Regions from separate parts of the Streptomyces sp. QH1-20 genome, predicted to be linked through region 2. Evidence: riboswitches for the same ligand, from Rfam matches in the RefSeq annotation. Region 2 holds a riboswitch; each other region holds the start of a gene.
The links. A riboswitch is a leader RNA that binds a small molecule or an ion and turns the genes downstream of it on or off. The one in region 2 is predicted to bind cobalamin.
Positions count from the first base shown of each region.

Region 1 (6,899 bases), 2.2 Mb from region 2:
ACGGCGAGGACCTCCTCGGCCGCGCCCGGGTCCAGTGCGGACGTCGGCTCGTCGAGGACCAGCACCTTGGGGTGGGTGGTCAGCACCGAGCCGATGGCGACGCGCTGCTGCTGCCCGCCGGAGAGGGTGGCGATGGGGCGGTCGCGCAGGGTGGCGAGCCCCAGCAGGTCCAAGGTCTCCTCGACGCGGCGGCGCATCACGTCGGGCGCGAGGCCCAGGGACTCCATGCCGTAGGCGAGCTCGTCCTCGACGGTGTCGGTGACGAAGTGGGCCAGCGGATCCTGGCCGACGGTGCCGACGACGTCGGCGAGCTCGCGCGGCCGGTGCGTGCGGGTGTCACGGCCCGCGACGGTGACCCGGCCGTGCAGGGTGCCGCCGGTGAAGTGCGGCACGAGCCCGCTGACGGTGCCGAGCAGCGTCGACTTGCCGACGCCGGACGGCCCGACGAGCAGGCACAGCTCCCCTTCGGGGACGGTGAGGTCCACCCCCTGCAAGGAGGGGGCCGCGGCGTCGTCGTAGGTGACCGACACCTGCTCGAAGTGGATCACCGGTTCTCCTCGGAGTGGGGTGGATGGGTGGGTGAGCCGGCCGGCCTCGGCGCCACGAACGCCGGCAGCAGGCCGAGCAGGATCGACGCCGCCGGCCACAGCGGCAGCTCCGGCGAGGTCAGCGGCACGGCCGGGGGGTGCAGGGCCTGCGGGGCGTACGAGCTCGCCCAGATCGTCAGGGCCGCGACCGCCGCGCCCGAGCCGGACACCAGCCACGCGCGCGTGCCCCACCGGTCGGGCCGGTAGCGGGTGCGGACCGAGCGGCGGCCGCCCAGCCACAGGCCCGCCAGCGCGGCGGCGAGCCCGGCCACCAGCACCGCCAGGCCGTAGCCCGCGCCCTGGTCGGCGAGCAGGCCGTATGTCCCGGCGCAGACGCCCAGCAGCCCGCCCAGCGTCAGTGCCGTCGTGGTGTGCCGGACGGCGCGCGGCACCTCGGCGCTGCGGCCGTAACCGCGCGCGTCCATGGCCGCCGCCAGTGCCACCGAACGTTCCAGCGCTCCCTCCAGCACCGGCAGCCCCACCTGGAGCAGGGCCTTGAGGCCCCGGTCCGGGCGGCCGCGCAGCCGGCGGGCGGCACGCAGCCGCTGGACGTCCGCGACGAGGTTGGGTGCGAAGGTCATCGCGACGACGATGGCCACCCCCGCCTCGTACAGCGCGGCCGGCAGGGACTTCAGCAACCGGGCCGGGTTGGCCAGCGCGTTGGCCGCGCCGACGCAGATCAGCAAGGTGGCCAGCTTCAAGCCGTCGTACAGCGCGAAGACCAGCCCCTCGGCGGTCACCCGGCCGCCGATCCGCACCCCCTTCGCCCAGTCCGGGAGCGGGACCTCGGGGAGGGTGACGAGGATGTGCGTGCCCGGGATCGGCGAGCCGAGCACGATCGCGAACACCAGCCGGATGACGATCACGGCCAGCCCGAGCTTGAGGAACGCCCCGTACGAGCGCGCCCACGGCGCGTCCGTGCGGCGCGCGGCCACCACGTATCCGGCGACGGCGATCAGCAGGCCGAGCAGCAGCGGGTTCGTCGTGCGCGAGGCGGCGGTGGCCAGTCCGAGCGCCCATATCCACCAGGCGCCCGCGTGCAGCGCGGCCGCCCGTGCGGTGACGGGCGCGGGGCCCGCTCGCCCGGTGCGATGGCCGCCGGCCCGCGGCGGGGTCGTCCCACTCATGCGCGGCGGCGGGCCTGCCACACGGCGGCGGCGCCGAGGACGACCACGGTGGCGATACCGACGAGCAGACCGGCGGAAGGACCGCCGTCGTCCCCGCCGTCGGACTTGCCGGACTCGCCGGACTTCTCGGAGGCGGACGGCTGCTGCCCGGACTCCTGCGCGCCCACCTGCTCACCGCAGCCCGACTTCGGGTAGCCCGCGATGGCGCACAGCAGTGCCGCGGAGTTGTAGCGCAGCGGCTCGGCGACGGCCGCCAGCGCGTCACCTGCGCGGGCGTCCTCACTCACCTGCGCGCACGCGGTGCGCTGCCGGGGCGGGCGCTCACCGCCCGGCGCGTGCTCGGGTATGCCGAAGTCGAGGACGACCGCGACGCGCTTGCTGCCGTCCTTCGCCGGCGTGTTGGCGCAGATCGCCGAGAAGTCGCCCTTGTCGCGGGGTTTCGCGGCGCGCGCGGAGTCCTCGCTGACCGCGAACCGGAAGCCGATGGTGTCCCCGTCGTCCGGCCGCAGCACCGACGGCCCCTGGGTGGCGTACGCCCAGTCGCTGCCGGTGTGTTCCCAGAACGACCAGTACCGGTACCCCGCCGCCTGCGCGGGCACGGCCCCCAGGACGGCGAGGAGCCCGGCGACCAGCAGCGCGCCGACGGCTCGCGCGGCGGAACGCGCCACCGTCACAGCTGCTGCTTCTTGTTGCGGCCGCTGATCAGGAAGCCGACGCCGACGCTCGCGACGAAGAAGATGCCGACGATCCACCAGATGCCGATGGTGTCGTCGTCCTTCTTCTTCTCGTCCTTGGTCTCCGTCGATGACGGAGAAGCCTCCGCCTTGGGACCGGTCGCGGTCAACTGCTGCACCAGGTCGACGCCGGCGAAGTCACGCGGGTTGGCGCCGGCGGCGTGCGCGGCGAGCACGAGCTTGGAGAGACGGCCGGGGTCGCCCTTGGCCCAGTCGGCGGTCTTGTTGGCGCCGTCGCCGAGCCACTTCAGCGGCTTGGCCGCGGCGTCGCGGTGGCCGCCCGCCGCGAGGGCGAGGGTGGCGTCGGCGGTGAGGGCCGGGTCGGCCCCGCCCTGCGACATCGCGGACTTCAGGGCACCGTCGTTCGCGTCGATCTTCGCGGCCAGGTAGGCGGCCGCGGCGGCACCGGCGGACGGCGCGTCCTTGGGCTTGGCCGACTCGTCGTCGGCGCACTCCATCGGCTTGACGGGCATGTCGCCGCCCTTGGCGGGCGCGACGAGGTAGCCCTTGCCGAGCGCGGCCAGCGCGGCGGCGGTCGTGGCCAGGTCGTTGGGGGTGAGCTTGCCCTTCTGGTCCGGGTAGGCGAAGACGCCCCGCTCGTCCTCCTTCTGGTCACAGCCGAGCTGGAAGCCGATCAGCGCGTCGTAGGGGTTCTTGCCGCCCTTGGCCGTCACCTTGGCGGGGTCCTGGCCGGTGGCCGCGTACGCGCCGATCGCGGTGGAGGTGGAGTTGGGGTCGCTGGGGGAGCCGGGGGTCATGCCCCAGCCGCCGTCCTCGTTCTGGTGGGCCTTGAGCCAGCCCAGGCCCTTCTTCACCGCGTCGCCGTGCCCGCCGGCGGCCGCGAGGCCCTGCACGGCGAGGGCGGTCTGGTCGGTGAACTCACCGGCCTTGGGGTCGCACGCCTTGGCCGTGTCCGCGCGGTACGCGGCGAAGCCGCCGTCCGCGCACTGCTGCCCCGCGAGCCAGTCGACGGCCTGCTTCGGCGGGGCGACGTCCGTCGCCTTCTGCGCGAGGAGGGCCAGGGACTGCCGGAAGACACCGTCGAACTGCGGGTCCTTCTTGCCGTACAGCCCCGGGGCGGTGGCCGGGGACGGTGAACCGTCGGCGAACGCGGCAGGGGCCACGGCCGCGCTGAGGACGGCCGCGGTGGCCAGGGCCGCGGCGCCGCGGCGCGCGTGGACGGCGAAGGAGGGGGCCATGGAAGTCGGTGCCTCTCGGTGGGTGTCTCACAGCGGTGGGCGGCATACGGCTGGGTGCTACGGGTGGTGCACAGCCTCGCACGGCAGCCCAGCCGCGCACCTCGCGCGGTGGCACCGGGACGTCGGCTCCGTATACCTCGACGGTGCCGGTGTCCGGACGGCACCGCACGCGGCACGACCGGCTCCGGGGACCTGCCGCCACGGAGCGGGAGCTCCGGCTCGCACGACCGCACCGGGGTGCGGGCCGCGCTCACGGTTGCGGGTCAGCGCCGGATTCGCACCGGCTTTCCCCGTTCCGAGGCGGGATGAAGTTGTCACGCACACTTTAGCTGTCGCTTTACGGACACCTGGTGCCCTCCGGGCGGGTCGGCCGACGACGGCGCGGCAGCCGGGCTGGGGGCTTGCCCGTTCCGGACGGGGGCGTGTCGGCGGAGCGGTGCGCCGCGGGCGCCGCGCGGCGGTGGCCGTCCTGCGGGTGCCGCGCCGCGGCGGGGGTGTGTGTGGGCAGGCCGGGGTGCTTGTCCGTTCCGGACGGGGCCGTGTCTCGGAGCGCCGCGGGCGCGGCGCGGCGGAGCCGCAGGGTGGGTGGGCCGTCGGCCCGGAGGCGCTTGTCCGTTCCGGACGGGGTCCGTGCCGCCGCGCGGTGATGCGCTCGTCCTCGGCTCAGGAGGGGGCAGCGATGCGATCCGGGCCGCGGACCCAGCGGCGGCAACCGCGACAGCGGCTGTCGCCCCGCCCGCCGCGAGGCGACTGTTGCCCCCTCTCATCGGAACTGCTATCAGTTCTGATGCAGCGTCAGATCGAGGGTCGGTCAGACCCCCGGCCGTCGTGGAGGTGGTGCGGATGCGTGGAGTCATCGAGCACGGGCAGCTCTTCATCGGCGGGGTGATGGCCGATCCGGCCGGTACGGACACCATCGACGTCGTCTCGCCGCACACCGAGCGCGTCATCGGGCGGGTGCCGCACGCCACTCGCGCCGACGTGGACCGGGCCGTCGCGGCGGGGCGGGCGGCGTTCGAGTGCGGGGCCTGGGCGCGGCGGCCGCTCGGGGAGCGGATCGAGGTCGTCACGCGGATCAAGGACGCGATCGCCGCCCGGCACGAGGAGATCGCCCGGGTCGTCTCCGCGCAGAACGGGTCCCCTTACTCCTGGAGCGTCCTCGGGCAGGCGCTCGGCGCCATGATGGTCTGGGACTGCGCGATCACCGTCGCCCGGGACTTCCCCTACGAGGAGCGGCGGGCCGGCGTCCTCGGGCCGCTGCTCGTGCGGCGCGAGCCCGTCGGTGTCGTGGCGGCCGTCGTGCCGTGGAACGCGCCGCAGTTCGTGGCGGCGGCCAAGCTCGCGCCCGCCCTGCTGGCCGGCTGTTCGGTCGTCCTCAAGCCGTCCCCGGAGACACCGCTGGACGCCTATCTGCTCGCGGAGATCGTCGCCGGGGCGGGGCTGCCCGAAGGCGTGCTGTCGATCCTGCCCGCCGGCCGTGAGGTCGGCGAGTACCTCGTCGGGCACCCCGGCATCGACAAGGTGTCCTTCACCGGCTCCGTGGAGGCGGGCCGGCGCGTCATGGCGACCGCCGCCCGCAACCTCACCCGCGTCACCCTGGAGCTGGGCGGCAAGTCCGCCGCTGTCATCCTCCCCGACGCCGACCTCGACGCGGCCGTCGCCGGCATCGTGCCCGCCGCCTGGATGAACAACGGCCAGACCTGTGTGGCCCAGACCCGCGTGCTGGCGCCCCGCGCCCACTACGACGAACTCGCCGAGCGCTTCGCCGCCGCCGCGTCCGCCTTCGTCGTCGGCGACCCGCTGGACCCCGCCACCCAGATCGGCCCGCTCGTCGCGGAGCGTCAGCGCCGCCGGTCGCTGGACTACATCGCGCTCGGGCAGCGCGAGGGTGCCAAGGTCCTCGCCGGGGGCGGCCGGCCCGTCGGGCAGGAGCGCGGGTGGTACGTCGAGCCCACCCTCTTCGGCGACGTCGCCAACACCATGCGGATCGCCCGCGAGGAGATCTTCGGCCCGGTCGTCTGCCTCCTGCCGTACGAGGACGAGGAGGAGGCCGTCCGCATCGCCGACGACTCCGACTACGGGCTCTCCGGCAGCGTCTGGACGCGCGACGTCGAGCGCGGCATCGACGTCGCGCGACGGGTGCGCACCGGCACGTACTCCGTGAACACCTTCAGCCTCGACATGCTCGGCCCCTTCGGCGGCTACAAGAATTCCGGTCTGGGGCGGGAGTTCGGGCCCGAGGGCTTCGCCGCCTATCTGGAACACAAGACGATCCACCTGCCCGCCGGCCACGAGGCGCCGTGATGACCGAGCGCTGGCACGTGGAGGTCGACCGGAGCGTCTGCGTCGGCTCGGGGATGTGCGCGGGAATCGCACCGTGGGCGTTCCGGCTGGACGCGGCCCGGCAGTCCCACCCGGCCGAGGCGGAGACCGACGCGGCCGGGCCCGTGCTCGCCGCCGCGGAGAGCTGCCCCGTCGAGGCCATCACCCTGCGGGCCCTCGGGGACGGTGCCGCGGTCTTCCCGCCCGAGGACGCATGACCGGCGCCCGGGGCGGCGCGGGCAACCGGAACGGAGAGGCCAACAACCGGAACATGTGTTGCCTTGTTACTCGTGCGTTCCTCATAGCGGGTTCATGACATTCACGACTGTCCCCTCGCGGTGACGCCGTGGAACCCTCACGACGTCACCGGACGAGGGAGTGCGATGAACAAGGGCTACGCCGTCTACTGCGACGCGGACCGCCGGTTCTACGACGCCCCGCACCGCCTGCCCGCCGACGGCGACGGCCCCACCGGCTTCTACGCGACCGCCCGCCGTGAGCCTCCCGCCGACTGGCAGCGCCACGACTCCGGCGACTGGCGGGCCTTCCGGCCGCTCGACGCCCAACTGCCCAGCCAGGGCTGGAAGATCCACGTCTCCGCGTGCCTGGACAACGCCGAGCGGATCCTCGCCACCGTCTGGGACTACTGCGTACCGCGCCGCATCGCCTTCAAGTGCGTGCCGAGCCCGTACCTCCTGCACACCCGCAACGCCAAGTACGCCGACCGGGGCGGCAGCGGGAAGTTCATCACCGTCTACCCCGCCGACGACGCGCAGTGCCGGGCCATCGCAGAGGACCTCGACGCCCTGCTGACCGGCGAGGCGGGCCCGTACATCCTCACCGACCTGCGCTGGGGCGACGGCCCGGTGTACGTGCGGTACGGCAGCTTCACCGAACGGCACTGCTACGACGACAAGGGCGAGCTGCGCC
Region 1 covers NZ_CP166299.1:2,562,663-2,569,561, reverse strand. The annotation lists gene AB8O64_RS11535 (ABC transporter ATP-binding protein) at 1-548, opposite strand, end outside; gene AB8O64_RS11530 (energy-coupling factor transporter transmembrane component T) at 545-1,714, opposite strand; gene AB8O64_RS11525 (SCO2322 family protein) at 1,711-2,388, opposite strand; gene AB8O64_RS11520 (prenyltransferase/squalene oxidase repeat-containing protein) at 2,385-3,647, opposite strand; cobalamin riboswitch at 3,834-3,988, opposite strand; gene AB8O64_RS11515 (aldehyde dehydrogenase) at 4,491-5,951, shown strand; gene AB8O64_RS11510 (ferredoxin) at 5,951-6,187, shown strand; gene lanKC (class III lanthionine synthetase LanKC) at 6,353-6,899, shown strand, end outside.
Region 1: it holds a riboswitch for cobalamin, as region 2 does, so the genes downstream of both, AB8O64_RS11520 (prenyltransferase/squalene oxidase repeat-containing protein) here and AB8O64_RS01645 (ABC transporter substrate-binding protein) in region 2, are expected to answer to the same signal.

Region 2 (6,899 bases):
TGGGTGCCGGGGCCACGTCGCTCTACCGGCACGTGGCCAACAAGGACGAGCTGATCGAGCTGGTCGTGGACGAGGTGTACGGCGAGCTCGAGGTGCCGGCCGCCGACGAGGCGGCGGGCTGGCGTCCGGCCGCGGTCCGCAGTGGTGCCAGTCTGCGGTCGATGGCCCTGCGGCACCCCTGGGTCGCCTCCGTACTCGGACAGGTCGGCCTCGCCCACCTGGGGCCCAACGTGATGCGGATGTCGGAGCGCATGCTCGCCGTCTTCAAGACCGCGGGCTTCGCCCCGGACGAGGCCGACCAGGCCATGAACACGCTCATCGCGTACGTCATCGGCATGGCGACCAGCGAGGCCGCGTATCTGTCGCTGATCGCCCGGAGCGGCAGGAGCGAGCAGGAGTTCGTGGAGAGCCTGCGGGCCACGCAGGAGCACCTGCGGGTGCCGGAGGGGCAGCTCGCGCAGCGCGGCAAGGATCCGCGGCAAGTCCGTGAGGACAACTTCGACTACGGGCTTCAGCGCGTCCTCGACGGTCTGGAGGCCCGGCTCCACAGCGCCAACGGCTGAGGTTGCCGTCTGTGGTGGGGCCTCTCAACGCAAGGCCCCGGGGCGGGAATTGAGGATCCTGGGACACGGCGGGCCCCCGCGCGGAAGGATCGGCGTATGAGGTCTGACGCGACATCCGCTTCCGGCAGTCAAGAGGGCATACGCGAGCCCGACGGCCCTCGGCGTCGCGGCGGGCCCGCGCTGAAGACCGACGCGCGGTCCGCCGTACCCGACGTCTGCGCCGCCCTGGCCGTCACCGCTACCGTTTTCCTGTTCCTCTTCGCGCGTGTGCGATCGGGGGAGTCGGCGACCGTCGCGGTCATGCCCTTCATGAAGGACGCCGGCACCTACTGGATGTATATCCTCAGCCAGGCCTTCGGCTGGTCGGGACTGCTGTGGGCCTGGATCACGATCATGCTCGGGCTGCTTCTCTCCGGTCCCCGGCCCGGCCGGCTGCCGGTCTCCAGGGCCGGGCTCGAACGCCGGCACCGCGTCACCAGCCTCACCACCATGGCGCTGATGCTCGCCCACGCCTTGATGTTCGCGGCGGAACTCATACGCTACAAAGCGGAGTTGACCTGGGCTCAGCGCTTCTGGGACGCGTTCGTGGACACCTTCGTGCCCGGCGGGTACTCCTCGGGGACCGGCCGGCTCGCCATCCCCATCGGACAGGGCGCCCTCTATCTCGCCATCCCCCTGGGCCTGCTCTTCTACGTCCGGCACCGTATCGGCCCGCACACCTGGCGCAGACTGCACCGCTTCATCGTCGTCGTCTACGTCCTCAGCGTCTGGCACACCCTGCTGTACGGCACCAACGTCTGGTACGCCGAGTGGCCGCGCACCGCGCTGTGGCTGCTGCAACTCCCCGTCGCCGCCCTGCTCCTGCTACGGCTGCTGCGCCCTGCCCGCCGCGCCGAGCGGCTCACGTGGCCCGGCCGGCGCGGAGGCGGCGCCGACCGGCCGCCCCCGCCCCGACTCCCGGCATGGGCGGCCCGGGTGGTGGGCCGGGTCGCGGTCGGCGCGGTGCTCGTCGGCCTCGTCGCCGTGGTCGCCTCGGGTCACGACGGCGGCCGGGAACGCCCCGCTCCCGCCCCCTCGCCGCAGGCCCCGCACGACCACGGGTCCGGTTGACGCCCGTCGGTGGACGCGGCCGGTTCCCCGGTCACCACCACGTCCCCGCCCGTCGCCGCCTCCTCGGGGAGGAAGGTGACATGGGGTGCGCCGGTCCGGGGATGGACGGTGACTTCTCCCCTCACTCCGTAGACCTCGGCGAGCAGCCGGGCGGTGAGCACCTCCCGCGGCGGCCCCGACGCCGCTACCGAGCCGTCCCGCAGCACGTAGAGGCGGTCGCAGTAGTAGGCGGCCAGGTTGAGGTCGTGGAGCGCGACCAGAGCCGTGGCGGGGATTCGGCGCAGGAGGCCCAGCACCTGCATCTGATGCCGGATGTCCAGGTGGTTGGTCGGCTCGTCGAGGACCAGGAGGGCGGGCTGCTGGGCCAGTGCCCGCGCGATCAGTACGCGCTGTCGCTCGCCCCCCGAGAGTTGGTCGAAGGGGCGGTCTGACAGCTCCGTCGCGTCGACCCGTGCCAGTGCGGAATCCACCAGCCGGGCGTCCTCGACGGTGTCCCCGTCGAGCAGACGTTTGTGGGGAGTGCGCCCCATGGCCACCACGTCGCGCACCACCAGATCGAAATCGGCGCCGGGCTCCTGCACCACCGCCGCCAGCGTGCGTGCCAGCCGCCGCACGGGCAGCCGCCAGGCGTCCGCCCCGTCGACGAGCACCCGCCCGGCATCCGGGCGCAGAACCCGGTAGACGGTGCGCAGCAAGCTCGACTTGCCGCTGCCGTTGGGCCCCACCACCCCGACCACCTCACCGGGGGCGGCGCTCACGGACACGTCCCGGATGAGGCGGTGCGCTCCGGCAGTGACCGTGAGGCCCTCCACGTCCAGTTCCGTCGCGCTCATTCCACCCCCCGGCCGGTGCCCCGCCGGGCGTCCCGGCGCATCAGCCACAGGAAGAACGGGCCACCGCACAGGGCGGTCAGCACCCCGACCGGAATCTCCTGCGGTGCGGCGACCTTCCGGGCCGCGATGTCGGCCCACACCAGGAAGACCGCCCCCGCCAGAGCCGCCGTCGGCAGGACACGGCGGTGGTCCCCGCCGACGAAGAGTCGCACGATGTGCGGCAGCATGAGCCCGACGAAGCCGATGGGCCCGGCCGCCGCCACCAGGACACCGGTGACGAGGGAGAGCAGCACGAACATCCGGCCGCGGAACCGCGCCACATCCAGTCCCATGGTGGTGGCGGCCTCCTCGCCCGCCAGCAACAGATTGAGCGACCGGGCCTGCAGGAGCAGCAACGTGACGGCCACCAGCAGTGCGCCCGCCGGCAGCCAGAGGGTGTCCCACCGCACTCCGCCGAGGCCCCCGAGCGTCCAGGCGAGCACCTCGCGCGCCTGGTTGCCGCGGTCGGCGGTCAGGAGCACGAGATCCGTCAGGGCGGTCGCGACGGCGGCGACGGCGACTCCGGAGAGCACCAGCCGGACGGAGGTGATCCGCCCGGCGGCCCGGGCGGTCGCGTAGACCAGCAGCAGGGTGAGCAGGGCTCCCGCGAAGGCGGAAACCGACAGCGACAGCGTGCCGAACAAGGTCACACCGGAGACGATGACCAGGACCGCTCCCAGCGAGGCGCCCGAGGACACACCCAGCAGATACGGGTCGGCGAGCGGATTGCGGACCAGGGCCTGCATGGCCGTGCCGACCACCGCGAGGCCGGAGCCGGTCACCGCGCCGAGCAGCACCCGGGGAGCCCGGGCGTCGAGGACGATGGTCTCCCGCGCCCGGGACCAGGCCGGCTCCGGCCACGGCGCCCCCATGCGGTGGGCGATGATGCCCCACACCTCACCGGGCGGCACGTTCACCGAACCGATGGTCAGCCCGGCCGTCACCGAGACCAGCAGGAGAGCGCCGAGCAGCACCAGGACCAAGGGATACGGCACCTTGCGCCGTCGGCGCGGTGGCATCCCGTCAGAGCGCGAGCGCCGGGACGCCGTGCCGGCCGTGTCCGCCATGGCCGACGGACGGGCCGTCACCGGAACCGCTCGGGATGCAGTCGACGGGCCAGGTCCTCCACCGCGTAGGGGGGCCGCACACCGACCAGGGTCGAGGTCAGCGGCAGTACCGTGAACCGCTGGTTCTTGACGGCGGGCACGTCGGCGAGGGCGGGGTGGGACAGGAGGAACTTCTTCTTCTGCTCGACGCTGCCCGAACCGCGGTAGTCGTAGATGGCGATGACCTCGGGCTTGCGCTCGGCGACCTGCTCCCAGGAGACGTCGCCGAAGACCTCGTCGAGGTCCCCGAACACGTTGCGCCCTCCGGCCAGCCGGATGATCTCCGTGCCCAGGCTCTTGCCGCCCGCCGTGAAGGCCGCCTTGTCCCCGCTGTCGTAGACGAACACCGGCACCGGTCGGCCGCCTTCGACCGTCTTGGTCGTCTTGTCGACGCGTTCCTCGAGGCGGGTCACGAGCTCGTCGGCCCTGCCCTGGATGCCGAAGATCCGGCCGATGGTACGGATCTCCTCGTAGGCGTCCGCCATGGCCACACGGCCTTTGCCGCAGTATTCGCGGTTCAGGTAGGTGTGGATGCCCGCCTCGGCGAACACCTTGCGGGAGCGTCCCTCCTTCTCCGCGAACGCGGAGCCGTAGCCGCCGTACACGAAGTCCGGGTCGGCGTCCACGACCGTCTCGAAGGACGGCTCCTTCTTCGCCAGCTCCGGAATTCTGTTGAAGTCACGGCGGTGCTCGGGCAGCACCGCGGAATCGGGGAACGCCGTGCCGACCATGGCCTTCTTCAGCCCGAGGGCGAGCATCAGCTCGGCCGGGTGCTGGTGGATGGTCACCACCCGGGTGGGTGGCTTGTCGTAAGTGGTCCGGGTGCCGCAATTGTTGATGGTGACGGGGAACCCCTTCGCCCCCGGGGCCCCGGCCCGGTCGTCCGCACGGTCCGTCGCTCCGCAGCCCGCCAGGATGGTCGTGGCGAGAACCGAAGCCAACGCACAGCGGAGGACCCGCCGACGGGTGGGGGACGAAAAGGAAGGACGGTGGATGCCGTCGTACACGTGATGCCTCCTGCGGAGTCCGCGCTCCTCGGACAGCCCTCGCGACGGGACAGTGTCCTGACTCCCGGAGCGACGTTCCCTGGGACCCGACCGCGCTCGCGGTGGTCTCCCAGAGGTGTCGCTTCCCGGTCACAGTGGCGGGACCGTGCCGGACTCACACCGGCTTCCTGATTCCCCGTCGCGACGATGACCCGGTGATATTACGAGTGGCGGGCGAGGCGGGAAAGGGCGCGCGACCGATGGCTTCACGCCCCCCCTTCGCCTCGTTCAGCCCTTACGGGTGGCGCGAAGGATCAGCCGTTCGGCGTCCTGGTCGTAGGGCCGGCCGTCGAAGCCGCCGAAGATCTCCACCTCTTCAAATGCGGCCTCCTCGGCCATCGCCCGCAGCTCGACCGCGCTGTACACGAACCAGACCAGGCTCGCCCGGTGCACGCGGTCGCCCCGGACCAGTACCCAGTCGCTGCGCAACCGGGCCCAGTCGTCGAGCACGGTGTCGGTCTGCACCAGCAGATCACCGCCCCGGTGGACGACCTTCGGCGGCACGACCTTTCGGGCCAGGAGCTCCTTGCCCGCCACGTCCAGCAGCAGACGGCCACCGGGCTGCAGACAAGCGCGCATGTTGTGCAACACCCGCATGTTGTCGGCGTGTTCCTCGAAGTACCCGAACGACGTGAACATATTGAGCACGACGTCGTACGCCTCCGGCTCGACGTGGTGCAGCGCGTCGGTCCCGACGAAGCGGGCCTTCGCCCCCGCCGCCCCGCAGAACTCCCGCGCCCGCTCCAGCATCGCCGGGCTGCGGTCCACGCCGGTGACGTGATGGCCGCGACGGGCCAGCGGAACGGTGAACACCCCCGGGCCGCAGCACAGGTCGAGGACGCGGGATCCGGGAGTGAAGTCCAACAGGGGAGAGGAGTCGAGGAGTTCCTCCGCTTGCGTGTAGCGCTGTTCGGAGAAGAGAAAGTCGTAGAACCCGGTCCAGAACTCGTCGTCCTCGAACCCGTCCGTCCGTGTCATCAGGAATCAGCCTTCCTTCGCGTCGTCGAGTCGATCGGTTTCCGTGCACCCGGTGCCGCGCGCACCGCGAGCAGCAGGGGCGGCAGAAGCAGACACTGCGCGGCGGCCGCCAGCCAGAACCAGCCGGTCTCTCCGGCACCGAGGCCGAGACCGTAGAGCTGTCCGCCGAGAATCCCGCTGGCGCACGCGCCGAGGCCGGCCGCGAGACGCTGCTGCCCGAACACGACGGCATCGGAGCGCGGGCTGCGGCGCAAGGCCTCCAGGTCGTTCTTCAGGAACAGCACGATGTCACCGAAGGTGATCAGCGCACCGCCCAGGAGCAGCGTCGGACGGGTGCCGGCCGCCAGGACCGCCATCCCGGCGGCGAGCGCGAGGAAACCCCCCACCAGCGCCCACCGGTAGGGCATACGACGGATCCAGCCGGAGGCCAGTGGCTGGACCACGATGACCAGGACGAAGCAGGTGAGCAGCACCAGGCTGTAGAACTCGCTGGACGCCCGCTCCACCGCGAACACAGCCAGATAGTGCTGGAAGTAGAAGTACAGATAGAAGGCCAGCAGATTGGCCGCGAAGGGCAGCGCTGCCACGCCCGAGAGCAGGCCCCGGCCCACCGCCGCACCACCGGCCCTCCCCGCATCCGCGCCGCCGGCCCCACCCGTCGGCCCCACCGGCGCGCCCTCCGCGGGCAGCAGCGCGTGGCCGGCCGTCACGACCAGGAACAGGGCGGCCGCAGCGAGGAACAGCCAACCGGGCGAGGACAGTACGAACGGGCCGGCGATCAGCGGTCCGACCGCCATGCCCGCGTTGAGCGCCGCGTTCCCGGCCGACAGGAACATCGGCCGCCGTGCGTCGTCCACGCCGTGCACCAGATACGCCTTGTTCGCGGGGAGATACAGCGCCGCACCGCAACAGGTGAGGATCAGCGCGCCCACGACGAGCGGCGGCCAGCGCAACGCCGACAGCAGACCCACGAAGCCCGCCGTACGTATCACCAGGGCCCACACCATGGTGCGCCGCAGACCGATCCGGTCCGCGAGCGCCCCGCCGACGACGCCACCGGAGAACTGCACGAGGGACGCCACGGCCAGGACCAGACCCACCGCTCCCAGGCCCATGCCGAGCCGTTCGTGCAGGAACACCGACATGAACGGCAGGACCATGAAGCTGCCCAGCGGGATGAGGAAGGAACTGACCAGCAGGAACCGCAGCGGTCCGCTCAGCCGG
Region 2 covers NZ_CP166299.1:334,464-341,362, reverse strand. The annotation lists gene AB8O64_RS01665 (TetR/AcrR family transcriptional regulator) at 1-563, shown strand, start outside; gene AB8O64_RS01660 (ferric reductase-like transmembrane domain-containing protein) at 660-1,673, shown strand; gene AB8O64_RS01655 (ABC transporter ATP-binding protein) at 1,601-2,506, opposite strand; gene AB8O64_RS01650 (FecCD family ABC transporter permease) at 2,503-3,564, opposite strand; gene AB8O64_RS01645 (ABC transporter substrate-binding protein) at 3,630-4,658, opposite strand; cobalamin riboswitch at 4,688-4,869, opposite strand; gene AB8O64_RS01640 (class I SAM-dependent methyltransferase) at 4,926-5,675, opposite strand; gene AB8O64_RS01635 (MFS transporter) at 5,675-6,899, opposite strand, start outside.

Region 3 (6,899 bases), 6.6 Mb from region 2:
TACAGGGCGAGGACCAGGTCCGCCGCCGCGGCGGAGCGCAGTCGCTCCGCGATGACCTCCCACGGCTTGAGCCGGTCGGACAACGACACGACCGCGTAGTCGTGGCCGAGCGGCGCGCCCGCCCGGGATGCGGCGGCGTGGGCCGCCGTCATGCCGGGCAGCACCCGCACGGGCACCTCGCGGTACGGGTCCTCGGAGGCGACCTCCAGGACCGCCGTCGCCATCGCGAAGACACCCGGGTCGCCGGAGGAGACGACGGCGACCCGCCGCCCCTGCCGGGCGAGGTCGAGCGCGAACTCGGCGCGCTCGGACTCCACCTTGTTGTCGGACGGGTGCCGCCGCTGGCCCGGCCGGACGGGCACCCGGTCCACGTACGTGCTGTAGCCGACGATGTCCTCGGCCGCCGCGAGCTCGCCGCGCGCCTCCGGCGTCAGCCACAGCGGGCCGGCCGGGCCGAGCCCGACGACCACGACCTCGCCCCGGTCCGAGGCGGCCGGAGCCGCGTCGACACGGCTCGGCAGCACCGCCACCGAGAAGTACGGCACCGATTCGGGGTCCACGTCGGCCAGCAGGCCCGTACGCTCCCCGGGCATCGTGGCGCGCTCGACGTACCGCGCGTCCGCGAGCCGGCCCGCGCCCTCCAGCGCGCCCCGCACGGCGGGGAACGTCCGGCCGAGCTTCATCACCACGGCCGAGTCGGTCGAGGCCAGGCGGGCCGTCAGCTCCTCCTCGGGCAGCGTGCCCGGCAGGATCGTCAGGATCTCCTCGCCCTCCACCAGCGGCTCGCCCAGCCGGGCCGCCGCCGCGCTGACGGACGTGACCCCGGGGATCACCTCCGTGGGGTAGCGGTCCGCGAGCCGCTTGTGCATGTGCATGTACGAGCTGTAGAAGAGCGGGTCGCCCTCCGCGAGCACCGCGACCGTGCGCCCGGCGTCCAGATGGACGGCCAGCCGCGCCGCGGCCTCCTCGTAGAACTCCTCCATCGCGCCCCGGTAGCCACCGGGGTGGTCGGTGGTCTCCGTGGTGACGGGGTAGACCAGCTGCTCCTCGATGTGGTCGGGGCGCAGATGGCGTTCGGCGATGGTGCGCGCGATGCTGCGGCCGTGCCGGGCACTGTGGTACGCGACGACGTCGGCCGCGGTGATGACCTCGACGGCCCGCACGGTCATCAGCGACGGGTCGCCGGGGCCGAGGCCCACTCCGTACAGTCGGCCCGTCGTCGAAGGCTGCTCGTTCACTCTTCCTCGCTCGCTATCGCGTTGATCGCCGCCGCTGCCATGGCGCTGCCGCCGCGACGGCCCCGCACCACCAGATAGTCGAGCCCCAGCGGGCTGTCGGCCAGGGCGTCCTTGGACTCGGCCGCACCGATGAAGCCCACCGGTATGCCGATGACCGCGGCGGGGCGCGGCGCCGCCGCCCCGCCCTCTTCGAGCATCTCCAGCAGCCGGAACAGCGCTGTCGGCGCGTTGCCGACCGCGACGACCGCGCCGTCGAGCTTCTCGCGCCACAGCTCCAGCGCCGCCGCGCTGCGGGTCGTGCCCATCCGCCGGGCCAGCTCCGGCACCGACGGGTCGGCGAGGGTGCACAGCACCTCGTTGTCCGCGGGCAGCCGCTTGCGGGTCACCCCGCTGGCGACCATGTTCGCGTCGCACAGGATCGGCGCCCCGGCGCGCAGCGCCTCGCGGGCCCGTGCCACCACCTGGGGGGAGTACGCGAGGTCCCGTACGAGATCGACCATCCCGCAGGCGTGGATCATGCGCACCGCGACCTGGCTGACGTCCGGCGGCAGTCCGCCGAGGTCGGCCTCGGCCCTGATGGTGGCAAAGGACTGGCGGTAGATGGACGCGCCGTCCTTCTCGTACTCGAACACTGTGCCTCGCTTGCTGGGTTGCGCCTGGTGGTGTCGTGCAGGGTCAGTCCGCGGAGGTACGGGCCGCCGCGACCGCGTCGGCCAGTCCCCCCGCTGTGGCTGTTTCCGTCGTCGTTTCCGTCTCCCCGTCCCGTACCGCGATCCGATAGCCGCCGTCCCCGGTCGCGAGCACGTCGACCCATGTCCCGCCCGGGTGGCCGCACCGCCGCTCGCAGCCGGACCAGTACACCGGGAGCCCCGCTGGGGGCAGCCCCGCGAGGCAGGCCGCCGCGTCCGCCCGTACGTCCGCGAGGGACTTGGCGCAGCCCGGCCGGCCCGCGCACGCGCCCGCCCGGTGCCAGGGGGACGTGGTGGAGGTGACGAGTCCGGCGTCCGCCAGCGCCGTCAGCCGGGAGCGGGCCGTACCGGCCGGGAGGCCGGGGACGACGATGCCGCGCCAGGGTGTCACACGCAGCTCGCCCGTCCCGTCCCGGTCGGCCGCGGTGGCCACGAGCCGCCACTGGGCGGCGGTCAGCCGCCCGAGCGGCGCGGTCACCGACAGGGCGCACCGCCCGTCCCGGCCGGTGACCAGGCCGGGCCCGACGGGGGGGCCGTGCGGCAGACGGGGCCTGGGCAGCGGGACGGAAGCGATGCCCGCGGCCGTCAGCCGGTCCGCCAACGCTTCGACGCGCGGGCGGTGTTCGGGGGCCAGGTCCCGGACACGCCAGGCCCTGGTGCCGCTGTGGGCCAGTGCCGCGAGGAACTCGCGCGCGGCCAGCGCGGCCGCGCGCGGCGCGTCACGGGCGGCGATCCGCAGACCGGGCCCGGTGGCGGCGAAGCACAGCACGGCCTGCTCCTCGCCGCTTGCGATCAATGTCACATCGGGGCCGAGGGCCACGATGTCGCCGCGGCCGTCGTCCAGTCCGAAGAGGAAACGGCCCGACAAACCTGACAAATCCAGACCCTCGGAGGGGTCGGGCGCATCGGACGCGGGGGTGCACAGGAGTGCGTCCAGGGCGCGCGCCCAGGTCTGCACATCGGTTGCCCCGGCGCGGGCCGGCTCCGTGGCCCCGTCCAGACCGCACAACGGCGAGGCCGCCACATTGCGCACCCGGTCGTACCGGTCGGACGGCAGCAGCCCCGCGCCCCGCAGCCGGTCGGCCAGTTCACCGCCGCAGCCGTCGGCCAGCCCGCGCAACTGGACGTTGCCGCGCGAGGTGATGTCGAGATTCCCGTCGCCCAGTTCCTCGGCGACCAGCGCCAATGCCACCGCCTGACGGGCTGTCAACAACCCGGCCGGCAACCGGACGCGCGCCAGCGCACCGTCGTCCGCGGTGTGCAGCCGCAGCGCACCGGGGCAGGCGTCGCCGCCCGCGCGGACGGTCCGTCCGCCGGCGGCCGGTTTATCCCGCTCCGGGGGGGATGTGGGGGTGACGGGCATGGCGGCGAGCATACCGACGATCACACCGGGTGCACCGTCCTGTGCCAAACGGTCAGCGCTTACTATGCTCATCGGTGGCCAGAATCTCTTTGTTCGTCCTCTGGTCCGCCAAACGCCAGCGACGGCGTCAGGGGAGGAAGCCGGTGAGACTCCGGCACGGTCCCGCCACTGTGAGCCCGGCAGCGATGCCGGGCGAGTCAGGAACTCCCGCCGTCCTCCAACCGCCCGGGGCGCGGACCCCGAGGAAGGCCAGCCGCCGCATGCGCACCATCCGGTCCGGCGTACCCCGGGCGACCCTCGATGCCCTGGGGAGCGCCGCGTGATCCTTCTCCTGTCGACGTCCGACACCGACCTGCTCAGCGCCCGCGCGGCTGCCGCTCACGGGGGCCCGGTCCCGTACCGCCTGGCCAACCCCGCCCGGCTCGCGCTCGACGACCTGCCCGCCCTCCTGGACGGCACCGACCTCGTCGTCGTCCGCCTCCTCGGCGGCATCCGCGCCTGGCAGGAGGGCCTCGACCTGCTGCTCGCCGGGGACCGCCCCGTCGTCGTCCTCACCGGCGAACAGGCGCCCGACGCCCAGCTGATGGAGGCCTCCACCGTCCCCATCGGCATCGCCGCCGAGGCCCACGCCTACCTCGCGCACGGTGGGCCCGACAACCTCGAACAGCTCGCGCGCTTCCTCTCCGACACCGTGCTGCTCACCGGACACGGCTTCGAGGCACCCGCGCCCGCCCCCACCTGGGGCCCGCTGGAGCGCACCCCCAAGCCCGGCGCGAGCGGCCCGCTCATCGCGGTGCTCTACTACCGCGCCCACCACATGAGCGGCAACACCGCCTTCGTGGAAACCCTGTGCGGGGCGATCGAGGACGCGGGCGGCCGCGCCCTGCCGCTGTACGTCGCCTCGCTGCGCGCCCCCGAGCCGGAGCTCATCGAGGCGCTCGGCACCGCCGACGCCGTCGTCACCACCGTCCTCGCCGCGGGCGGCACCAAGCCCGCGGCCGCCTCGGCCGGCGGCGACGACGAGTCCTGGGACGCCGGCGCCCTCGCCGCGCTCGACGTACCGATCCTCCAGGCCCTGTGCCTGACCGGCCCCCGCAGCGCCTGGGAGGAGAACGACGAGGGCCTCTCGCCGCTCGACGCCGCCACCCAGGTCGCCGTACCCGAGTTCGACGGCCGCCTCATCACCGTCCCGTTCTCCTTCAAGGAGGTCGACGAGGACGGCCTGCCGATGTACGTGGCCGACGCCGAGCGCGCCTCCCGCGTCGCCAGCATCGCCGTGCGCCACGCCCGGCTGCGCCACATCCCCGCGGCCGACAAGCGCCTCGCGCTCGTCCTCTCCGCCTACCCCACCAAGCACTCCCGCATCGGCAACGCCGTCGGGCTCGACACCCCCGCCAGCGCCGTGGCGCTGCTGCGCCGACTGCGCGAGGAGGGTTACGACTTCGGCACGGAGGAGGTCCCCGGCCTCGCGTCCGGCGACGGCGACGAGCTGATCTACGCCCTCATCGAGGCCGGCGGCCACGACCAGGAGTGGCTCACCGAGGAGCAGCTCGCCCGCAACCCCGTCCGGATCCCGGCCGCCGACTACCGGCGCTGGTTCGCCGAGCTGCCCGCCGAGCTGCGCGAGGCCGTCGAGGAGCACTGGGGACCGGCGCCCGGCGAGATGTTCGTCGACCGCAGCGCCAACCCCGAGGGCGACATCGTTCTCGCGGCGCTGCGCCGCGGCAACCTCCTGATCCTCATCCAGCCGCCGCGCGGCTTCGGCGAGAACCCCATCGCGATCTACCACGACCCCGATCTGCCGCCCTCGCACCACTACCTCGCCGCCTACCGCTGGATCGCCGCCTCCCAGGCGGACGGCGGCTTCGGCGCCGACGCCATGGTCCACCTCGGCAAGCACGGCAACCTGGAGTGGCTGCCCGGCAAGAACGCCGGCCTGTCCGCCGCCTGCGGCCCGGACGCCGCCCTCGGCGACCTGCCCCTGATCTACCCCTTCCTCGTCAACGACCCCGGCGAGGGCACCCAGGCCAAGCGCCGCGCCCACGCCACCCTCGTCGACCACCTCGTGCCGCCGATGGCCCGCGCCGAGTCCTACGGCGACATCGCCCGCCTGGAGCAGCTCCTCGACGAGTACGCGTCCATCTCCGCGATGGACCCGGCCAAGCTGCCCGCCATCCGCGCCCAGATCTGGACGCTCATCCAGGCCGCGAAGCTCGACCACGACCTCGGCCTCGACGACCGTCCGGACGACGACGGCTTCGACGACTTCCTGCTGCACGTCGACGGCTGGCTGTGCGAGGTCAAGGACGCCCAGATCCGCGACGGTCTGCACGTCCTCGGCGGCGCGCCCACCGGTGAGGCACGCGTCAACCTCGTCCTGTCGATCCTGCGCGCCCGCCAGATCTGGGGCGGCACGCAGGCTCTGCCGGGCCTGCGCGAGGCCCTCGGCCTCGACGAGTCCGCCGCCACCCGCACCACCGCCGACGAGGCGGAGGAGCGGGCCCGTGCGCTCGTCCAGGCCATGGAGGACGCGCACTGGGACCCGGCCGCGATCGCCGCCGTGGCGCGGGAGCACGGCGAACAGGTCGCCGCGATCCTCGACTTCGCCGCCCGCGAGGTCGTACCCCGCCTGGCCGCCACCACCGACGAGATCGACCACGCGGTGCACGCCCTGAACGGCGGCTTCGTCCCGGCCGGCCCGTCCGGCTCGCCCCTCCGCGGCCTGGTCAACGTCCTCCCGACGGGCCGCAACTTCTACTCCGTCGACCCCAAGGCCGTGCCCAGCCGGCTCGCCTGGGAGACCGGCCAGGCCCTCGCCGACTCCCTGCTGCAGCGCTACCGCACCGACCACGGCGACTGGCCGAAGTCGGTGGGCCTGTCCCTGTGGGGCACGAGCGCGATGCGCACCTCCGGCGACGACGTCGCCGAGGCCCTCGCCCTGATGGGCATCCGCCCGCTCTGGGACGACGCCTCACGCCGGGTCAACGGCCTGGAGCCGATCCCCCTGGCCGAACTGGGCCGTCCCCGCATCGACGTCACCCTGCGCATCAGCGGCTTCTTCCGCGACGCCTTCCCGCATGTCATCGGCCTCCTCGACGACGCGGTCCGGCTGGCCGCCGCCCTCGACGAGCCCGCCGACGACAACTACGTCCGCGCGCACGCCCAGGCCGACCTCGCCGAGCACGGCGACGAACGCCGCGCCACCACCCGCATCTTCGGCTCCCGCCCCGGCACCTACGGCGCGGGTCTGCTCCAGCTCATCGACAGCCGCGACTGGCGCACCGACGCCGACCTCGCCGAGGTCTACACCGTCTGGGGCGGCTACGCCTACGGCCGTGAACTCGAGGGCCGCCCGGCCCGCGAGGAGATGGAGACCGCCTACAAGCGCATCGCGGTCGCGGCGAAGAACACCGACACCCGCGAGCACGACATCGCCGACTCCGACGACTACTTCCAGTACCACGGCGGCATGGTCGCCACGGTGAAGGCCCTCAAGGGCAAGGCCCCGGAGGCGTACATCGGCGACTCCACCCGCCCGGAGACGGTCCGCACCCGCACCCTGGTCGAGGAGACCTCCCGCGTCTTCCGCGCCCGCGTCGTCAACCCCCG
Region 3 covers NZ_CP166299.1:6,933,459-6,940,357, forward strand. The annotation lists gene AB8O64_RS31270 (precorrin-2 C(20)-methyltransferase) at 1-1,238, opposite strand, end outside; gene AB8O64_RS31275 (precorrin-8X methylmutase) at 1,235-1,870, opposite strand; gene AB8O64_RS31280 (cobalamin biosynthesis protein CobG) at 1,914-3,290, opposite strand; cobalamin riboswitch at 3,375-3,520, shown strand; gene cobN (cobaltochelatase subunit CobN) at 3,610-6,899, shown strand, end outside.
Region 3: it holds a riboswitch for cobalamin, as region 2 does, so the genes downstream of both, cobN (cobaltochelatase subunit CobN) here and AB8O64_RS01645 (ABC transporter substrate-binding protein) in region 2, are expected to answer to the same signal.

Region 4 (6,899 bases), 5.0 Mb from region 2:
CCGTAGAAGAACAGGCCCTCGATGCACGCCGCGAAGCAGATCAGGTTCAGCAGGAAGCGACGGCGGTCGGCCTTCGTCTCCAGCCGCTCCAGCTTCTCGACCTCATTGATCCACTTGAAGCAGAACTGGGCCTTCTCACGGATCGAGGGGATGTTCTCGACCGCGTCGAAGGCGGCGGCACGGTCCTCCGGGTCGGGGAGGTAGGTGTCCAGCAGCGTCAGATAGAACTGGACGTGCACGGCCTCCTCGAAGAGCTGCCGCGACAGGTACAGCCGCGCCTCGGGGGAGTTGATGTGCTTGTACAGCGTGAGGACGAGGTTGTTCGCCACGATCGAGTCGCCGGTCGCGAAGAACGCGACGAGGCGGCCGATCATGTGCTGCTCACCCGGGGACAGCTTGGCGAGGTCGGCGACGTCCGAGTGGAGGTCGACCTCCTCGACGGTCCAGGTGTTCTTGATCGCGTCGCGGTAGCGGTCGTAGAAGTCCGGGTACCGCATCGGGCGCAGCGTCAGCTCGAACCCGGGGTCGAGCAGGTTCTTCTGTTCGGACGACATTACTGGCATGCCTCGCAGGACTCGGGGTTCTCAAGGGAGCAGGCGACGGCGTCGGCGTCCGGGGTCGCGACCTGCTGTACGGGGATGGTGGCGGCGGCGCCGGCCGAGCGGGCGATCCGGGTCGCCGGACGCGAGCGCAGGTAGTACGTCGTCTTGATGCCCTGCTTCCAGGCGTACGCGTACATCGAGCTGAGCTTGCCGATGGTGGGCGAGGCCATGAAGAGGTTCAGCGACTGGCTCTGGTCCAGGTACGGCGTACGGGCCGCGGCCATGTCGATCAGGGCGCGCTGCGGGATCTCCCAGGCGGTGCGGTAGAGGTCGCGCACCTCCTTGGGGATCCAGTTCATGTCCTGGATCGAGCCGTTGGCGTCCGTCATCGCGTCACGCGTGGTGCGGTCCCACACGCCGAGCTGCTTCAGGTCCTCCACCAGGTAGGTGTTGACCTGGAGGAACTCACCGCTGAGCGTCTCGCGCTTGAAGAGGTTGGAGACCTGCGGCTCGATGCACTCGTACACACCCGCGATGGAGGCGATGGTGGCCGTCGGCGCGATGGCGAGCAGCAGCGAGTTGCGCATGCCCGTCTTCGCGATCCGGGCGCGCAGCGCGTCCCAGCGGTCGGCCCAGCGCTGCTCGGCGTTCGGGTAGTGGTCGGGGTGCAGCACGCCGCGCGCGGTGCGGGTCGCGGACCAGGCCGGGTGCGGGCCGTGCCGCTCGGCGAGGTCGGCGGACGCCTCGTACGCCGCGAGCATGATGCGCTCGGAGATCCGGGTGGACAGCTCCTTCGCCTCGGCGGAGTCGAAGGGCAGCCGCAGCCGGAAGAAGACGTCCTGGAGACCCATGAGGCCCAGGCCCACCGGACGCCAGCGGCTGTTGGAGTTCCCGGCCTGCTCGGTCGGGTAGAAGTTGATGTCCACGACGCGGTCGAGGAAGGTCACGGCAGTGCGGACCGTGCGGTCCAGCTTCTCCCAGTCCATCTCGCCGTCGGCGCCCAGGTGCTGCGCCAGGTTGACCGAACCGAGGTTGCAGACGGCCGTCTCGCCGTCGTCGGTGACCTCGAGGATCTCGGTGCAGAGGTTCGAGGAGTGGACGACCTTGCCGGGCTCGGCGGTCTGGTTCGCGGTGCGGTTGGACGCGTCCTTGAAGGTCATCCAGCCGTTGCCGGTCTGCGCGAGGGTGCGCATCATCCGGGAGTACAGCACGCGCGCGGGGATCGTCTTGATCGCCTTGCCGTCGGCCTCGGCCTTGCGGTACGCCGCGTCGAACTCGTCGCCCCACAGGTCGACCAGCTCGGGGGTGTCGGCGGGGGAGAACAGCGACCAGTCGGAGTCCGCCTCGACGCGGCGCATGAACTCGTCCGGGATCCAGTGCGCGGTGTTGAGGTTGTGCGTGCGGCGGGCCTCCTCACCGGTGTTGTCGCGGAGCTCCAGGAACTCCTCGATGTCCGCGTGCCAGGTCTCCAGGTAGACACAGGCCGCGCCCTTGCGCCGGCCGCCCTGGTTGACGGCGGCGACGGAGGCGTCCAGCGTGCGCAGGAACGGCACGATGCCGTTGGAGTGGCCGTTGGTGCCGCGGATCAGCGAGCCGCGCGAGCGGATGCGCGAGTACGACAGGCCGATGCCGCCGGCGTGCTTCGACAGCCGCGCCACCTGGTGGTAGCGGTCGTAGATCGAGTCCAGCTCGTCCAGCGGCGAGTCCAGCAGGTAGCAGGAGGACATCTGCGGGTGCCGGGTGCCGGAGTTGAAGAGCGTGGGGGAGGACGGCAGGTAGGAGAGCGTGCTGGTCAGCCGGTACAGCTCGGCCACGTCGTCCAGGGCCCGCGTCGAGTGGTCCTCGGCGAGGCCGCAGGCCACGCGCAGCAGGAAGTGCTGCGGGGTCTCGACGACCTGGCGGGTGATGGGGTGGCGCAGCAGGTAGCGGCTGTGCAGGGTGCGCAGACCGAAGTAGCCGAAGCGGTCGTCGGCGCCGTCGGCGAGCGCGGCGTCCACGAGGGCGTCCAGGCGCTCGGCGTGCGTCACGACGAACGCGGCCGTCTCGTCGGCGATCAGGCCCTCGCGGTGGCCGACCGCGACGGAGGCGGAGAAGGAGAGCGCGCCCTGTCCGGCCGCCTCGTCGGCGATCGCACGCGTGAGCAGTCGCGCGGCGAGCCGGGAGTACTCCGGCTCCTCGGCGATGAGCCCGGCGGCGGCCTCGGTGGCCAGGGACCGCAACTCGGCCTCGTCCGAGCCCGGGTGCCGGCCGCGCAGTGCGGCGGCGGCGACCTTGCCGGGGTCGGTGGCGGGCAGATCGGCGGTGAGGTCGGTCAGGGTGCGCAGCAGCGCGGTCCCGGGGCCGCCGGTCGCTTCCGCTGTCGCTGAGACCGGATCGGCGGGCGCGATGGTCACGTGGGGCTCTCCCTCGCTCGGCAGTGGTGTGGGCCGGGCGGGCGGGCGCGACGGGCGCGTACGGGGACACCCCTGCACCAGGGCATGCCACGCAGCGTCCACCGGCCCAACCCGCGAGACCCGGACGAATTCGACGCCCTGTTCCGAGCGGAGGCTCGGAGGCGGGCGCGCTGTCGGCAGGTCCTCGGACTCTGGGTACGTAAAACCGCACACATACACCGTTGCGGGACAGTTCCGGATTTCCACCGGATTCCCCTGCGGCGACAGCGAGGACGAGCATACATCTAGTGCTGCCACTCGTACGCGCCCCCACATGTTGTGTCGCGCGGTAATGAGCTGGGTGCGGAATGTGCTAGAGCGCCCGGGTGTTGGACCTCGAATCGCTTATCGCCTGAGCCCCCGTCACGGCCCTCGGAGGCCTCCCCCGAAGCCCCCCGAAGGGCCTCTGCGAGCGTCGGGGCGGCACCCGCAAGGCGAAGGCCGCCGCCCCCCTGTTCGTCGGGGAGCGGCGGCCTCAGAGGCGCGGTCGGGGGTGTGGGGGTCAGTGGCCGCCGGGTGCTCCCGCGGTGGCCGCCGGGAGCTTCTCCACCACGCCCGGGTCACCCGCGTCGGCGGTGTAGTCCGACGCCTTCGTCTGGTCCACGCCGTCCGGGGCGCCGAGCTTCCTGAGCACGAAGGTGAGGACGATCACCACGATGACGTTGAGGACGAAGGCCGTGAGGCCGATGTAACCCTTCTCACCGATGAGCGGGATGAGGTTCGTGTTGCCGAAGTGGTCCTGCGTCGCGCTCGGCGTGTCGTACGCCCGCCAGGTGCCGTAGATCATTCCGGCCGCCCAGCCGCCGAGCAGCGCCCAGCGGTGGCACCAGCGGGTGAAGAGCCCGCCCACCAGGGCCGGGACGGTCTGCAGGATCCAGATGCCGCCGAGCAGCTGGAAGTTGATCGCGACGGTCTTGTCCATGGTGAGCACGAAGGCCAGCGCGCCGACCTTCACCAGCAGCGAGGAGAGCTTGGAGACCTTCGCCTCGTGCTCGGGCGTGGCGTCCGGCCTGATGAAGTCCTTGTAGATGTTGCGGGTGAACAGATTCGCGGCGGCAATCGACATGATGGCCGCCGGGACGAGCGCGCCGATCCCGATCGCGGCGAAGGCGACGCCCGTGAACCAGTCCGGGAACATGTTCTCGAAGAGTTGCGGGATGGCCAGCTGGCCGTTCTTGACCTTGACCCCGGCGGCGAGCGCCATGAAGCCGAGGATCGCCAGCAGCCCGAGCATCAGCGAGTACAGCGGCAGGATCGTGGTGTTCCGGCGGATGACGTTGCGGCTGCGGCTGGAGAGGACCGCCGTCACCGAGTGGGGATAGAGGAAGAGCGCCATCGCCGACCCGAGGGCGAGCGTCGCGTACGCCCACTGCGCCTCCGGCCCGGTCACCAGGGAACCGCGCGGCTTGCCGGTCGCCGGGTTCTCGACCGCGAACGCCTCGCCCGCCTTGGCGAAGATGTCGTCGAAGCCGCCGAGCTTGATCGGGATGTAGACGATCGCCACGATGATCACGATGTAGATCAGCGCGTCCTTGACGAAGGCGATCAGCGCCGGCGCCCGCAGCCCGGAGGAATAGGTATAGGCGGCGAGCACGCCGAAGGCGATCAGCAGCGGCAGGTCCTTCATGAACCAGTTCGACCCGCCGCCGACGCCCATCACGTCCAGGACGGCCTGGATGCCGACGAGCTGGAGCGCGATGTACGGCATCGTCGCGAGGATGCCGGTCAGCGCGAGGGCCAGCGACAGCCCCTTGGACCCGAACCGGCCGCGGACGAAGTCCGACGAGGTGACATAGCCGTGCTTGTGCGAGACCGACCACAGCCGGGGCAGGAAGGTGAACACCAGCGGATAACAGAGGATCGTGTACGGCACCGCGAAGAACCCCGCCGCGCCGCCCGCGTAGATAGCCGCCGGGACGGCCACGAAGGTGTACGCGGTATAGAGGTCGCCGCCCAGCAGGAACCAGGTGACCCAGGTGCCGAACGAGCGCCCGCCCAGCCCCCACTCGTCGAGATTGTTCGCGTTCTCCGCGCGCCGCCACCTGGAGGCGACGAAGCCCATGACGGTGACGACCAGGAAGAAGAAGATGAAGACGGCGAGCGCCACGCCGTTCACGCCGTCCTTCACCGCCGCTCACCACCCTTGCGGGCGCGCTCCTGGCGCCTGACGATCACATACGCGACAACGGTGAGCGCGGTCGAGAGGACCACCCACAGCATCTGGTACCAGTAGAAGAACGGCATGCCGATGAACGTGGGGGTGAGCCGGGAGTAGGAGTCGACCCACAGCATCGCGCCGAAGGGGATGGCCAGACACACCCCCGCGACGACCATGGGCACGGTGACGGCGGATGCCGTACGCCCACCCTTGGGGCCGCCCTCCGACGACACCGTGGACGGTGACGTCGTCGACTGCTGGGGCAGCTGCGCTGCCGACCCGGCGAGAGGCTCGGCGGGTGGTTCGGTCGGTGGTTCCGTCATGGTGGTGACTCCCCCCTGTGTGATCACTGCGTGATGCGCAGGAAATCTAGGGGAGGGTGCTACTGGGCGTCACCCCCTGTCCGCATATCGGTATGGCAATTTCAGGCCCGAGAGCGATGCGGCAGGCGGTGACGTCGGGCCCGCACGCGTTCGTACGCGGCCCCGAGGCCGGCGTCACGGCGCTGCTCGAAGCGGGGCCCCGGGCTGGAGCGGTCGCCACGTGCCCCGTCTGTGATCGAAGGCGACTATCTCTCCGATCGGCACACAAAAATCTATGTCGGTCAGAGTAGACATTGGGTGCCGGTGTGGTTATGGTTTCTCTTGTAGCCGAGATCGAGCAAGGCCCGGCAGAGATGAACTGCCGGGCAGCAGCACCGTAGTTCGCAGGACGGTGCGGTGGTGGAGTTTCGAAGCCAGGGTTGTTGCAGGACGGCGACGGGACTGACGACCGGACCGGGTGGCCCGCAGTGATCAGGGGCCGCCGTGGACAGGACCGCGGTAGCGGTTCAGTAAGTGCAGTTCGCAGTACCCAGCAGTGCAGTCAGTGAGCAGCACCCCGGTGAAGGCGTCGGCTGCGGACGCGCGCATCGGGCAGTTCGGCAAGTAGTAGCTCATACAGAGGGAAGAACGGAGGAGCCCCGCGCCATCAGGATCGCCCGGGCGGATCGCTGAGTCCGGGTACCGCAGGACATCGACAGTGAGGTGGTCTCCGGTCAAGCAACCGCGATCCCCGCACCCCCGGCAGCATCTCGGTCGGGTCTGCGGAAACGGAAGGCCGACGCAGTACTAGGGTCGGCAGATGGTGTAGCAGTTCCTTCGGGGCCCTGGTGCCATATGGCACCAGGGCCCCTCCATGCGTTCCACGGAGAGGTGCAGATGACAGCAGACGACTCGTTCGGCCGTCTCGATGACGACGACTACCCCGCCTACACCATGGGCCGGGCCGCCGAGCTACTCGGCACCACCCAGGGCTTCCTCCGCGCCATCGGCGAAGCCCGCCTGATCACCCCGCTCCGTTCCAAGGGGGGTCACCGCCGCTACTCCCGCTACCAGCTGCGCATCGCCGCCCGCGCCCGCGAACTCGTCGACCAGGGCACCCCGATCGAGGCCGCCTGCCGCATCGTCATCCTCGAGGATCAGCTCGAGGAAGCCCAGCGCCTCAATGCGGAATACCGGCGTGCCGCCGAGTCGGTGAATCCACCACCCGCGGTCTGAGGTCGTGCGCGCCCGAAGAGCGACCGCACTTCCTGAGAGTTTGCACTTCGGGTAGACCAATATCTATGGCCGCGAGGTGAGGGTTCAGCACGTCGCGCGCGGAGTGTTTTTACCGCAACTAACAGAGTGGAATTACGTACCCTACGTGGGCTGTTGCCGGCATGCTACTGTCGAGCTCAGTTGTAGTTGTGTTCCCGAACTTCAAGCGCCTTCCTCGGCACTTTCAGCC
Region 4 covers NZ_CP166299.1:5,289,777-5,296,675, forward strand. The annotation lists gene AB8O64_RS24085 (ribonucleotide-diphosphate reductase subunit beta) at 1-563, opposite strand, end outside; gene AB8O64_RS24090 (ribonucleoside-diphosphate reductase subunit alpha) at 554-2,935, opposite strand; cobalamin riboswitch at 3,093-3,232, opposite strand; gene mctP (monocarboxylate uptake permease MctP) at 3,477-5,102, opposite strand; gene AB8O64_RS24100 (DUF3311 domain-containing protein) at 5,099-5,308, opposite strand; gene AB8O64_RS24105 (MerR family transcriptional regulator) at 6,332-6,670, shown strand.
Region 4: it holds a riboswitch for cobalamin, as region 2 does, so the genes downstream of both, AB8O64_RS24090 (ribonucleoside-diphosphate reductase subunit alpha) here and AB8O64_RS01645 (ABC transporter substrate-binding protein) in region 2, are expected to answer to the same signal.